DNA from 4 places in the Rossellomorea sp. RS05 genome. Region 2 is predicted to be linked to each of the others. Evidence: riboswitches for the same ligand, from Rfam matches in the RefSeq annotation. Region 2 holds a riboswitch; each other region holds the start of a gene.

Region 1 (3,197 bases), on a different contig from region 2:
CGTGACAGAAGAAATGGTCAAGGAGTACGCAAACCGGCGGTGAACCGAGGAGAAGGTGAACCGCCTGCACAGGAGTCTTTCTGCATGCTTCACCTTATCACTTGAACAACTCAAAAAAATCCCCCGGACGCTCAATTTAGCGCCGGGGGATTTTTCTTGTATACTATTTACGCCTTCAATGCACTGTTCCATCCATCGTAGACGAAGACCGGATTCGTGCCATTTTCAGCTCGCTCGATGACGGCATAGTTCTTATGGGCAACCACGGTTTGATCATCGGGAAGGTCCAGCTTCATCGCTGATTCCTTATCCATGCGCACAATGACCGTGTTCTCCCTTAGGGTCGTCACGACGCCTTGCAGGACGTGCTTTTTCCTTTTGAATTCTATAATGTCGCCAAGGTTGGCATATTCTTTTGAGTAGACGAAGGTATTATCCATAATAGACTCCCCTTTTACATGAAAGTTGTTAACGCTCGAATCCTATATGTGATATATACCTTTCTTGTACCACCAGTCAAAAGATTTAAAACCTATTATTCTAATAAAATAATCTTTATTCTGAAAATTATTCAGATTTACGGTCCACCAGGGTGATTTTATAGATATAGGCCTTGTCGGATTTTTTGAAGCCACCGACAGGTTTCCCATCTTCCAATCCAATACTTGCGGGATCCCCGCCGATTTTAGAAGTGGCCATTCCGTAGATATAGACGGGCTTATCTTTCTTGAGCTCCACTTTTTCTGTTAACAAGGAGGATGCACTGCTTCCACTTTCTTCAGGTATGGGGTCTTCGTCCATTGTAAGGAAGGTACCTTCGCTCCCATGAAAGATCTTCAGATCCTTTTCCGAGCTTTCCATGCCGAAGGAGTTCAGGGAGTGTTTATACTTTTTCGCTTCTTCGCCGTATTGGAACGGCTCATCGCTTACGAGCTTCCCTTTTTCATACACTTCCATGGTCCTTTCAATATCCATATCCTTTGCTAGGGTTCCATCCAGGGTAAAGAAGAACATGGAGTCTCTCCCTGTAACGGCAACCACCTTTTCTTCCTTATCACTCAGGTCATACGGTTCCAGCGTCAACTTCGATGAACCATTTCCCTTCCCTTGAGAACACCCCACCAGTAACAGACACATACTCAATGCCAGCAGCCAATATCGCTTCTTCATACGGTCACCTCTTCTGTGTGCTGAGGGCTCTGAACCCCTTATTTTTCCATTAACTGATTATATCATCTGATTTATTCCAGTTACAATACTAACTGTGTTCATCTTCAAAATATGAATGCGTTTGCTTAATGCGGATGAAAAATTTCCCGTTTGACATTTAAGATGAAACCCATTAAAGTATGTAAGTATCTTAATCATAACTGCATAACGTAAAATCTTCTTATCCAGAGAGACGGAGGGACTGGCCCTTTGATGTCTCGGCAGCGGACTCGTCCCAACGAGTGCTGTGCCACATCCAGCAAGCCACCGGCTTGAAAGATAAGAAGGGTGTTTCGTTTTCATGGAAACCTCTTCTTATTTGAAGAGGTTTTTTATTTTACGCGCAACAAATCATCTAAAAGGAGTGCACAACATGAATCAGGAAAAAGGGAATCTACTGGCATTATTACCATTACTCATATTCGTTGCCTTGTTCCTCGGAGTAGGGATTATTTCAGGGGACTTCTATTCCTTCCCAGTACTCGTCGCAATCATCATCGCTGCTGTCGTGGCGCTGGCCATGAACCGGAAGGACAGTCTGAATGTAAAAGTCGAACGTTTTGCGAAGGGAGCCGGCCACCTGGACATTATGATCATGGTCTTCATCTTCCTTCTTGCAGGTGCTTTCTCGGGCGTTGCCGATAAGATGGGGGCTGTGGACGCTACGGTCAACCTGGCTCTATCCGTCCTGCCTGGTAACCTGTTGATTGTGGGCCTATTCGTCATCGCAGCCTTTATATCCATCTCAATGGGAACATCAATGGGAACGATTGCGGCTCTTGCCCCGATCGGCGTCGGGATCAGTAACGGAACCGACATCTCCATGCCTCTTGCCATGGCAACCGTAGTTGGCGGATCTATGTTCGGGGATAATTTATCCTTTATCTCTGATACAACGATTGCCGCTGTCCGTACACAGAAAACCGAAATGAAAGACAAGTTCAAGGTCAATTTTTCCATCGTACTTCCAGCCTGTATCATCACGCTGATCATCTTGTTCTTTATCACTTTGGGGCAACAATCATCCGTCAATGCAGGTAACTATGAATGGATCAAGATCCTTCCGTATATCGTCGTCCTCATTACAGCTTTGATCGGCTTAAACGTATTTGCCGTATTGCTTGGAGGAATCGTTCTTTCTGGAATCATCGGCTTCATCGATGGCAGTTTCGCACCGTCAGAATACTTCGGTGCTGTTGCCGACGGTATGCTTGGCATGGGTGAAATCGCCTTTCTCTCCATCTTCATCGGTGGGGTCGTCGAGTTGATCCGTCACAACGGCGGAATCCAAGCACTTCTGTATTTTGCAACCAGGAAGATTCGCTCACCGAAGGGTGCGCAGTACGCGACAGCCGGTCTTGTCGCATCAACAAATCTTTGTACAGCAAATAATACGATATCAATCATCATCGCTGGGCCATTGGCTAAATCCATCAGTGATGAGTACAAAGTCGATAATCGCAAAACGGCCAGTGTCCTGGATATCTTTTCTTGTTCCATTCAAGGTCTCATCCCTTACGGAGCACAGATCCTTCTGGTAGCCGAGACGGCGAAAATCTCTCCGCTCAGTGTCTTGCCTTACTCGTTCTACCCGGTATTGACAGCCATTTGCGGACTAATTGCCATTAAGTTTGCATTGCCGCGCTTCACCCGTAAAAAGACTCATACAACAGAGCCTGTAAGATCGTAATAAAACAAGAAGCCCCGATGCCCTTGGATCACCAAGGAGCACCGGGGCTTCTTCTTGTTCATACCAAATCATTAATATGGTAGAGCTTCCCGCTGTCTATCTCTCCATCCATTAATAAACCTACAATGGCTTCTGCCACCGTTTTTGCCGAGCGGAGCGTCCCCTCTTCCTTGTAGCGTTTGAACTTCTCTACTTCAACAAAAGCTTCCTGTGAGGAGGAACGGATTTCTCCCTGCATATTTGTATCCATGACACCCGGGCTGAAGGAAATAACCTTATGATCATGTCCTGAAGTCGA
Region 2 (3,197 bases):
GTCTTTTTCACGTCCAATATGGAACGGTGCCAAGGCAGTTCCATATTTACTTGTAGCGATGGATCCCGCATTGCAGATGGTCATGACCCTATGTGCATCGTGAAGGAGTTCTAGGCCATTCTCCCCGATCCTCCGGCACATATCCTCATCCTCTGCATGGATCTGTATCGCTGTATGGAGAAGGTCGGTCTTGGCTTCATTGACCGTTGCTGCCTGATACAGTTCACGCTCGAGACGCTCGAGGGCCCATGAAAGATTTACCGCCGTCGGACGGGAAGAGAGGAGATGCGCCTTATCCTTCTTGAACAATGTCTTGAACTCTTCAAGGGACTCCGTTTCATATCCTCCTGCTGCCTGGGCGAGGCCATATGCAGCCGTGATGCCGATGGCAGGCGCTCCCCTTACCTTAAGGGTGATGATGGCATCGTAGTAATCCTTTATGGTATAGAGATGGACATATTCCACTGCCCCGGGAAGTTTTTGCTGGTCCAGTATGACCAGGTGGTCTTCATGCCACTCCAATGAAGTAGGTATGGTAAGTTGTGGTGTCATGGGTTTAAGAAAGCTCCTTTAAATAAGTTTATCGAGTAGATCCTGGATTGAACGAATGCGTTGGCGCTCAAGGATACATTCCCTTCCGAGGGCAAGGCACGTCTTTTTATACAAGATCCGTTTTTCTTCGTCCTGGACCGAGTCAAGATCCTCCACGTGAGCAAGACCGATCGTCCTTCGGATCAGTTCGCAACCGAGGAAACCGATTGTATCTGCAAAGCTTTTTTCTAGAACATACTCAAGGTATCCATCAATTTTGGTGTAGGCATCTTCACTTTGATCCCAGAATTGCGAGAAGGTGGACTCAAATACGTTCCAAGTGGTTTCAATATGACGAAGGATCTCTTCCTTCTTTGGCTTTTCTTCGCGGACCACAGCCTGGAAAATGAGATTTGCCAGGAACTGTCCGATATCAAAACCGATAGGACCGTAAAAGGCAAACTCCGGATCAATGACCTTAGTTTCCTCTTTGCCTGCAAAGATGCTTCCGGTATGCAGATCACCGTGGAGAAGGGCTTCCCCCTCGGTCAAAAAGGATCTTTTCAGTTTAGCGACTTCCAGTTTCAGGGGCAGGTCGTCCCAAAGATTCCGGACCTCTTCTTCAAGGGCTTGTTCAAATTCATTCGTTTCACTATTGAAGAACGGGTCGGTAAAGACAAGATCCTCAGTAATCTTGCATAATTCGGGATTCGAAAACTCTTTGACATATCCCTTTTTCTTGAAAGGATGAAGAGCATAGTCGGATGTGAAGAACAGTGTTGCCCCGAGAAATTCCCCGATGTCCTTCGAAAGGGAGGGATAGATTCCTCCTTTGTTGAGGCCTTTTCTGGCGATTTCAAGATGGCTCAAATCTTCCATGACTGTAATCGCAAGCTCTTCATCGGAATGATAGATCTCAGGGACAAGACGCTCAGCAAGGGAACGCTGGAGAGTCAGGGCCCGGGCTTCGATCCTCGCGCGGTCAAGGGTCAACGGCCAGCTTTCGCCTACGACTTTTGCATAAGGAAGTGCTTGTTTGATAATGATGCTTTTTCCGCTTTCGCTGCTTACAATGCGGAAAACGTAATTGAGATTGCCGTCTCCGATCTCTTCACAGGTCAGATTTTCCGATGCATCAAACAGGGAAAGGTCTTTGGCAAGGTTTATAGCAGATTCGATCGTCAGGGAACGATACTGTTTCAATTGGGTGATGGCCATGGGGGGTTCCTCCTTAAAATAGTTTGCAGGAGGCTTTTCTTGTGGAATGAGAAAAGCCTCTTCCAGTTGTGAAAGAGGCTTGAAGAATACTTCGTCGCCTCTTATCTCTCAGAATGGAATCATTCTGTTGGAATTAGCACCGTGCCCTGGTCAGGCGCATCGAATCTGCGCCCCGTCTTTCAACGGTATTACGGTCGGTTGCTGGGCTTCATAGGGCCAAATCCCTCAGCCAGCTCTTGATAAGAGTTGCATATTTAATTTGTTCAGAAAATTACCATTTGATTGACATCATACCACCTTGCGTTTTTTAGTGTCAATGCTTTTTTTGAAAAGATATCCTGATCGATTTTCGCCTCGTCAACGGTAAAAGTCTGGGAGACGGTCGTCGAATATCGGGATTTGCTTCCTTACTTCATCGACGGTATCGAGATTGACAACGGCTGTCACAAGTTCTTCGTGGAGGTAGCCTTCAGCAAGGATCTCTCCCCACGGGTCGATGATCAGGGATGATCCTCCGAACGTATTGTCCGGATCAGAGCCGACGCGGTTGCATGCAGCAACATAACATTGATTTTCAATGGCACGTGCACGGAGGAGGACTTTCCAGTGGTCGATCCGCTGTTCAGGCCATTCTGCACTGACGAACAGGATCTTTGCTCCGGAGAGAACATGCTTACGCACCCATTCAGGGAAACGGATGTCATAGCAGATGAGGCCGGCCATCTGCTCGCCGGAAAGCGTGAATAGACCGTCCTCTTTTCCCGGCAGGAGGTAGTGATGTTCGTCCATCAGTTTGAACAGGTGAAGCTTTGAATACCCTTTGACGAAGTTTCCTTTGGAATCGATCACGATCAAGCGATTATCGATTCCCGACTCCGTTTTATTTGCAACGGATCCCCCTATCACGTTTATCCCATACTGTTTTGCAAAACGGGATAGGAAGGCAATGGTCTTTTCACTGTTTTCATCAGCGATTCCCTCTATCCTCTTAAGGTCATATCCTGTTGTCCAAAGCTCAGGGAAGACAAGGATATCGCATTGTTCGCTTTCTGCTTGTTGAAACCATCTTTCTGCTTGTGCGTAGTTGGATTTTGGATCTCCAAACCGGATGTCCATTTGCGCGAGCCCGATCTTCATATGATCAGCACCTTTCATTGGGAATTGTAAGATTTTACTTTACATTCGTTATTTTCCGTTATATCATTTGTAGCTAGAATTTGAAAGTGAAGAATATTTGAACATTCAGAAGGTGAAGAGATGAAAACATTCCCATATGCGGATCGCCTCGATTCGCTGCCAAAGCAATTTTTCGCTGAATTGACAGCCAACGTTCAGCGTGTCATTAATGAAGGACACGATGTCATTAACCTTGGGCAGGGTAACCCTGATAGGCCCACACCTGAACATATTGTAGATAGTTTGAAGGCTTCGGCCGAAAACCCATTGAA
Region 3 (3,197 bases), on a different contig from region 2:
GAGCAGCTTCTTCAGCTGGATCAGCTCTTCCACGCTGAGGTGCAGTCCTTCGATTCCGTTGTCCAAGTCGGTAAACGGCTTGCGGAATTTCATGCGAAGAAGGTTGCGAAGGCCGTTGTAAGTGACGAATTTGATCTGGTAGCCATCATTCAGGATGCTCTCCAACGCGTCCCGATCCTCGGCGAGTTTCAGCAAAGCATCGAAGTTCCCTTCTGGATCGGCTTCCAACAGTCGCGTTGTATCTCCACTTGCTGCGGCCTCAAGCAGTATCTCGTTGGTGATGCCTTTTTCGCGGAGGGATTCGATGGCGTAGGCGTCCATCATCGTGATTTTGTAGGTTGTCATCTATGTATCTCCTATTCTTCTGTTAAGTTAAAAAACGTAGTGCTCGGCCAGTTTGATGAAGGCTTTGCCCGTGTGAACGAGTGCGCGTTCGTCGATGTCGAAGCGCGGGTGGTGATGGGAGTACTGGGTTGCCAGGTCATCGGTCCGAGATCCGACTCGGAAGAAGGTACCGGGCTTTTCCTGAAGGTAATAGGCGAAGTCTTCAGCGCCCATGGTCGGCTCGGACTCGGCCACAGGTCCAAGATCAGCGAAGAGGCGACGGGCAATTTCCGTTTCCTCCGGATGGTTATAGAGGGCCGGGTAGCCACGCAGATAGTCGATGCTGTGCGTCGCCTTGAATCCGGATGTGATGCCGGCGACAATCGAATGGATCTCTTCCTGGACCTGGTCGCGCACTTCGCCTTCGAATGTACGCACTGTGCCTTCGATGGTGACGTTGTCGGGGATCACGTTGAAGGCGGTGCCGGCTTTGAAAATGCCGATGGTGACGACGGCGGATTTCAGGGGATCGACCTTCCTGCTCACGATCTGCTGGAGGGCGTTGACGACGGTCGTGCCGATCACGAGTGGATCGATCGTCGTGTGCGGCCTTGCGCCGTGACCGCCGAGGCCATTGATGTGGATGGCGAATTTATCGACGGCTGCCATGCGGAAGCCTTCTCCGACGCCGTAAGACCCAAGTGGCAAATCCGATGCAAGATGGGCTCCGAATACATGGTCCACTCCTTCAAGCACGCCTTCTTCGATCATGAATTTGGCTCCGCCCGGCGGTGTTTCTTCTGCCGGCTGGAAGAGGAAGATGAGTGTGCCGTTGATGTCTTGTCCATATTGACTCAGCACCTTGGCAACAGACAAAAGGGCGGACGTATGCCCGTCATGGCCACATGCGTGCATCACGCCGGGATTCTTGGATTTGTACGGTGCGTCTTTTTCATCCGTGATCGGCAAGGCATCGAAGTCGGCCCGGAAGGCGATCGTCTTGCCCGGCTTCGCCCCGCGGAGCGTGCCGGTGATGCCGTTGCCGCCGATTCCGGTCTTCACCTCAAGCCCGAACTCACGCAGCTTTCTTTCGATGAAGCGAGCGGTTTCGGTTTCCTTGAAGGAAAGCTCGGGATTCTCGTGGAGATGCCGCCTCCAGCTTCGGGTTTCTTCAAAGTTTCCTTCAAGTTCTGTATACATCTCTTGTCTCGTCATGCTCTTCCTCCTTCTCTTCATAAAAAAAGACCTCTCCAAGAGGCCTCTTTCATCAGCCTCTTATCGTTCAGACGCAGCGGTCTGCTGGATTTGGCACCGTGGATCCGGTTGCCGAGGCTTCATGGGGCCAGTCCCTCCGCCTCTCTTCATAAGAGCATTGCACTATTCAGTTGAGTTCTTTCAAGACCCGGTCGATCGCATCCCTCAGCTTTGAAAGGGTCGGGTAGTCTTCCAGTTTCATATAGAACGTTTTTGAGAAGGTCTTCACATTGAAAAACAGGGTCCAGTAGGCCTCTTCCTCAAGTTCGGCTTTCTGCTTCTCAAGCATCTCAGGAAGTTTTTCCACCAGCGTTATGACTTCCCCCTCATCCATCCCCTGCCAGATCATCTGGAGGATCGGGACGAGGAGTCGCTCATCTTCATCATGGATATAGGCATGGTGGGACACCAACACCTTTTCCCATAGTGCTTTCAGCAGAACCGGGAACATATCCTGATCCACTTTCGGGTTCAGCACGAGCTCATCCACCATGTCGGCTGCGTGGGCGACACTGTGTGCCCATCCCTTTTCCTCGACGAAGCCTCGCACGTCCTGTTCCTGCTCCAGATATTCCACCGTGATATCGGCTGCTTCCTGAATCTTATCCTCTGATAGGAAATCGGCCTCTTTGTCCCGTCCAAGGACGAGTGCCATGAGGAGGGTCGTGAAGGCGCGCGTGAAGACGGAATCCGTCCCTTCCTCACCGATCCCCTTCATAAGAAGATGATCCATGGAAAGGTCGAGGAGATCCTTCAGGACTTCGGTATGGAGTCTGTCTTCCTCAATGATCAATCGGTAAAAGGTGGTGTAAATCAATTTGTCTCGGAGTACGGGATCCGGCGTCCCGATATGCTCCACCATGGCCAGGAGTACGTCCAGTTGTTTCCCTTCTTCGACATCCCCTTGCTGCAGGAGTGACTTTAATTCTGCTTCAGGTAAGAAGGTTTGACCTGTTACATCGCTCATTCGATTCTCTTGCCCCTTTGTGATCGTATTGCAGTCGAAGGACTGTTCTCTATCTCTACTTTTCTTTCCATACAATACCCAGGACATGTTCCGTTGAAACTGTTCCGCGTCTGTATGTGCCATTACTATTATTCATCGGCTAATCAGCACAGGTGTTTAGCAGAACGATGGTAAATTTACACAAATTCATTCACAGCATCCTCTTCCGACCGAACCTTGATTCCATGTCTTCTCAAGAGTGCGGTTGTCACACCTTCCCCCGGGATCTTCTCTCCGGAAAAATCCCCATTGTAGATTATGGAGCTGCCACAGGAAGGACTGTTTTCCTTCAAGACGATGTCCGTCGCCCCCATCTTCCGGCAGATGGCGAGAGTCTCAGCAGCACCGGCTACATATTGATCCGTCACATCCGCTCCTGAACGGTCCAGCACGCGAGCCGTTCCGTCGAGCACATCCTCACCCGTACCGCCCTGGATCTCGGCAGGCTCACGCGGGGTTTGGAATCCACCCAGAATCTCAGGGCATACCGTGACCGCCTTTCCCGACCTCACCATATCTCCAATCACTTCTTCAAGGCAGTCAGTTCCGTTGTATCGTACCTTCATGCCTGCAAGACATGCGCTTACCACCAGCATGACGATGCGCCTCCTCA
Region 4 (3,197 bases), 610 kb from region 2:
AACGATCGATGATCTTTGAAGGATTGCAGCATTATTTCATCGTTCATTTCCCCCAAAGGGCCGGAGCCCTCAGGGAATTCCTCGATGAGGTGCTTGGACCTCATGACGACATCAACCGCTTTGAGTATACGAAGAAAAACAACAAAGAGAGCGGACCCGCACTCGTTGGAATCGAACTCAAGCATAGGGAAGATTACCCCGGACTACTTGACCGGATGAATCAAAAAGGATTTGCGTATCAATGTGTCAATCAGGATAAGACGCTGTTTCAATTATTGGTGTGACAACAGGATCCCGGAAAGCCCAACGGCCGTCCGGGATTCTGTTGTATCTGTATATACGCAGTGAAAGATGATTACGTGATCCTGGCGCTCACTCAACACAAATACGCTCATCCGTAAGGGAGATGCAGGAACATTCCATAATATGCCGAATTGATACGTAGAGTGGTTGCAGTCGAGTGCAGCCCACTGAATGAACAACCATTCACAAAAGGAGTGAGCAGAACGTGACCAATATAAAAAGGGTGGCCATCGTCACCGGTGGAGCTAAAGGAATCGGAAAGGCTTGCACAGGAAGGATATCAGGTTGCAGTACTGGACACGGATGACGCAGCCCCTCGATTGATGGGGGAAGACGCACGAGGGGGTGGACCACTTCTGAGAGTCACGGATATTTCCAAATCGGATGATGTAAAGGGAGCCGTGGCGGAAATTGTTGGATTCTTCGGACGGATTGACATCCTCGTGAACAATGCAGGCGTGATCAGGGAAAATCTTCTTTATAAAATGTCCGATGGGGATTGGGATACGGTCATGGACGTCCATCTGAAAGGAGCGTTCCTCATGACGAGGGAGGTCCAAACCTTCATGGTCCAGCAAAAGTACGGGAGGATCATCAATGTATCCTCCACATCTGCATTGGGGAACCGTGGACAGGCGAATTATTCCACTGCCAAAGCTGGCCTTCAGGGGTTGACGAAGACGCTTGCCAGCGAGCTCGGTCCTTACGGGATCACCGCAAACGCCGTGGCACCAGGATTCATTGAGACCGATATGACGCGCCAGACCGCCGAGCGTATGGGTGTTCCGTTTGACGAATTGGTCAGCATGAGTATCAGTCAAATACCGGCCAGGCGAAGCGGTCAGCCTGAAGATATCGCCAACGCCGTTGCCTTTTTTGCAGATGAACGCTCATCATACGTGAACGGTCAGATCCTGTACATTTCCGGCGGGCCGGCTTCCTAATCAATTATCCAAGTATGAAAAATCGTGGCTGCCTGATCACGTTTTTTTTGTTTGCGGACACAGCCTACTATTGTTTGGATGAATGGAATCAAGAATTTGGATAGGCCCACAAATAAAAAATGGTGGTTGAATCGTATTTCTCTGAATACGTTGTGTTAAGGGCCTGGAAGAAATGAGTTTGTGAAAAATAGTTCAAATTCATTATTCCTATAAAAAAAGTCGGATTGACTTATCTCAATTATCTGTTATTATTTTAGTTATTCAAATGAATATAACTTATCCAGAGTGGTGGAGGGAACTGGCCCGATGAAACCCGGCAACCTACATAATGTAAGGTGCTAACTCCAGCAAAATGGGACTCATTTTGGAAGATAAGGTTCGATACCTGAACAGCTTTCCGAAATGGGGGGCTGTTTTTCCATGGACCCAGATGTTGTAAACGGGGGGGGAAGTCGATGAACAAGAAGGATAAGCAGGAAAATGAGGCGGAATGGATGGATACGATCAATTCCATGCTTGAAAACATGGACTTCGGTTCCATTACGATCGTGGTGCAAAACGGTAAAGTCATTCAATTAGAACGGAATGAAAAAGTACGAATCAAATAATCATGCTGACTAGAAAAACTAGAGGCATTCATCCGCAGGTTTTATTTGACTGCGCATGAATGTCTTTTTCTTTTGGGCATGAGGAAAGCGGTGATCAACGTGTTGACACACGAAAATTGGAAAGAACATGATCAGGACTTCGGGGTTGATCCCACCTACAAAGGGGCCCTGAACGTCTTGGAATGGGCATATGGGCATTATGGTGACAGGATTGTGTACGCATGCAGCTTCGGAATCGAGGGAATGGTCCTGATTGATCTCATCTCTAAGGTGAATCCCAGTGCAAACATCGTCTTCCTGGATACCGATGTCCACTTCAAGGAAACGTACGAGACAATCAAAAAAGTGGAAGAAAAGTATCCTTCCCTTCAAATTGAGATGAAAAAACCTGCGCTATCCCTCGAGGAACAAGCAGCACAATTTGGGGATCGGTTATGGGAAACGCAGCCGAATCAGTGCTGTCAGATCAGGAAGCTCGATCCGTTGAAGGAGGTGCTTTCAGGCGGGGATGCCTGGATTTCAGGGCTCAGGCGCGAGCAGTCCCCGACGCGGAAGGATACACAGTTCATCAATAAAGATGACAAGTTCAGTTCCATCAAGATCTGTCCATTGATCCATTGGACATGGAAGGATGTATGGAGATATGTCCATAAACAATCCCTTCCATATAATGTGTTGCATGATCAAGGCTACCCGAGCATCGGGTGCTCCCATTGTACATCCCCTGCTTATGATATGAATGATTTGAGATCAGGCAGATGGACAGGCAAAGGCAAGACGGAATGCGGGCTACACTAGGAGGGTAGACATGCTGGAAATCATCGCCATCATCATCAGTTTATTCTTTGCCATGAATATTGGGGCAAGCGGCGCGGCTGCCACAATGGGGGTGGCTTACGGATCGGGTGCCATCAAGAAAATGAAAGTAGCCCTTGTCATCTGCTCCATCGGGGTCCTTGCCGGTGCAGTCCTCGGAGGTGGTGAGGTAGTCAAAACCATCGGGTCGGGAATCATTCCATCAACCATCCTGACGTCCAAGTTAGTGATCATCATTCTTTTATCCGCTACTTGTTCCCTTTTCATTGCCAATCTGATGGGAATCCCGCTTTCGACAAGTGAGGTGACGGTCGGGGCTGTGGTGGGAGTAGGGGTAGCATATCAGGTTCTATTCATTAAATCCCTGCTGACCATCATGTTGTTTTGGGTGATTGTCCCGTTTACGGCGTTCATTCTTACATGGTTGCTTGCTAAAGGGCTATATGGGCTCGAAAAGCGGGGGTGGACATTCAATCATACATGGATCGGGTACGTTTTGATTCTCGCTGGCTTCCTGGAGGCCTTC

The links. Region 2 has a riboswitch for S-adenosylmethionine ahead of mtnK (S-methyl-5-thioribose kinase). Riboswitches for the same ligand answer to the same signal wherever they lie in the genome.
Region 1: linked by a shared signal. The riboswitch ahead of ABJ225_RS19825 (Na+/H+ antiporter NhaC family protein) and the one ahead of mtnK (S-methyl-5-thioribose kinase) in region 2 are both predicted to bind S-adenosylmethionine.
Region 3: linked by a shared signal. The riboswitch ahead of ABJ225_RS12155 (M20 metallopeptidase family protein) and the one ahead of mtnK (S-methyl-5-thioribose kinase) in region 2 are both predicted to bind S-adenosylmethionine.
Region 4: linked by a shared signal. The riboswitch ahead of ABJ225_RS04575 (DUF2292 domain-containing protein) and the one ahead of mtnK (S-methyl-5-thioribose kinase) in region 2 are both predicted to bind S-adenosylmethionine.

What each region holds. Positions count from the first base shown of each region.
Region 1 covers NZ_JBDKWY010000010.1:86,481-89,677, reverse strand. The annotation lists gene ABJ225_RS19840 (YpbS family protein) at 1-43, shown strand, start outside; gene ABJ225_RS19835 (DUF2187 family protein) at 168-440, opposite strand; gene ABJ225_RS19830 (hypothetical protein) at 568-1,170, opposite strand; SAM riboswitch class I at 1,388-1,495, shown strand; gene ABJ225_RS19825 (Na+/H+ antiporter NhaC family protein) at 1,583-2,899, shown strand; gene ABJ225_RS19820 ((S)-benzoin forming benzil reductase) at 2,958-3,197, opposite strand, start outside.
Region 2 covers NZ_JBDKWY010000001.1:276,383-279,579, forward strand. The annotation lists gene mtnA (S-methyl-5-thioribose-1-phosphate isomerase) at 1-552, opposite strand, end outside; gene mtnK (S-methyl-5-thioribose kinase) at 571-1,749, opposite strand; SAM riboswitch class I at 1,848-1,995, opposite strand; gene ABJ225_RS01495 (carbon-nitrogen family hydrolase) at 2,107-2,904, opposite strand; gene ABJ225_RS01500 (pyridoxal phosphate-dependent aminotransferase) at 3,007-3,197, shown strand, end outside.
Region 3 covers NZ_JBDKWY010000004.1:61,386-64,582, reverse strand. The annotation lists gene ABJ225_RS12160 (hypothetical protein) at 1-345, opposite strand, end outside; gene ABJ225_RS12155 (M20 metallopeptidase family protein) at 373-1,539, opposite strand; SAM riboswitch class I at 1,597-1,694, opposite strand; gene ABJ225_RS12150 (DUF2785 domain-containing protein) at 1,706-2,545, opposite strand; gene ABJ225_RS12145 (2-thiouracil desulfurase family protein) at 2,722-3,180, opposite strand.
Region 4 covers NZ_JBDKWY010000001.1:886,678-889,874, reverse strand. The annotation lists gene ilvA (threonine ammonia-lyase IlvA) at 1-284, shown strand, start outside; gene ABJ225_RS04580 (SDR family oxidoreductase) at 543-1,247, shown strand; SAM riboswitch class I at 1,521-1,625, shown strand; gene ABJ225_RS04575 (DUF2292 domain-containing protein) at 1,742-1,855, shown strand; gene ABJ225_RS04570 (phosphoadenylyl-sulfate reductase) at 1,955-2,653, shown strand; gene ABJ225_RS04565 (inorganic phosphate transporter) at 2,667-3,197, shown strand, end outside.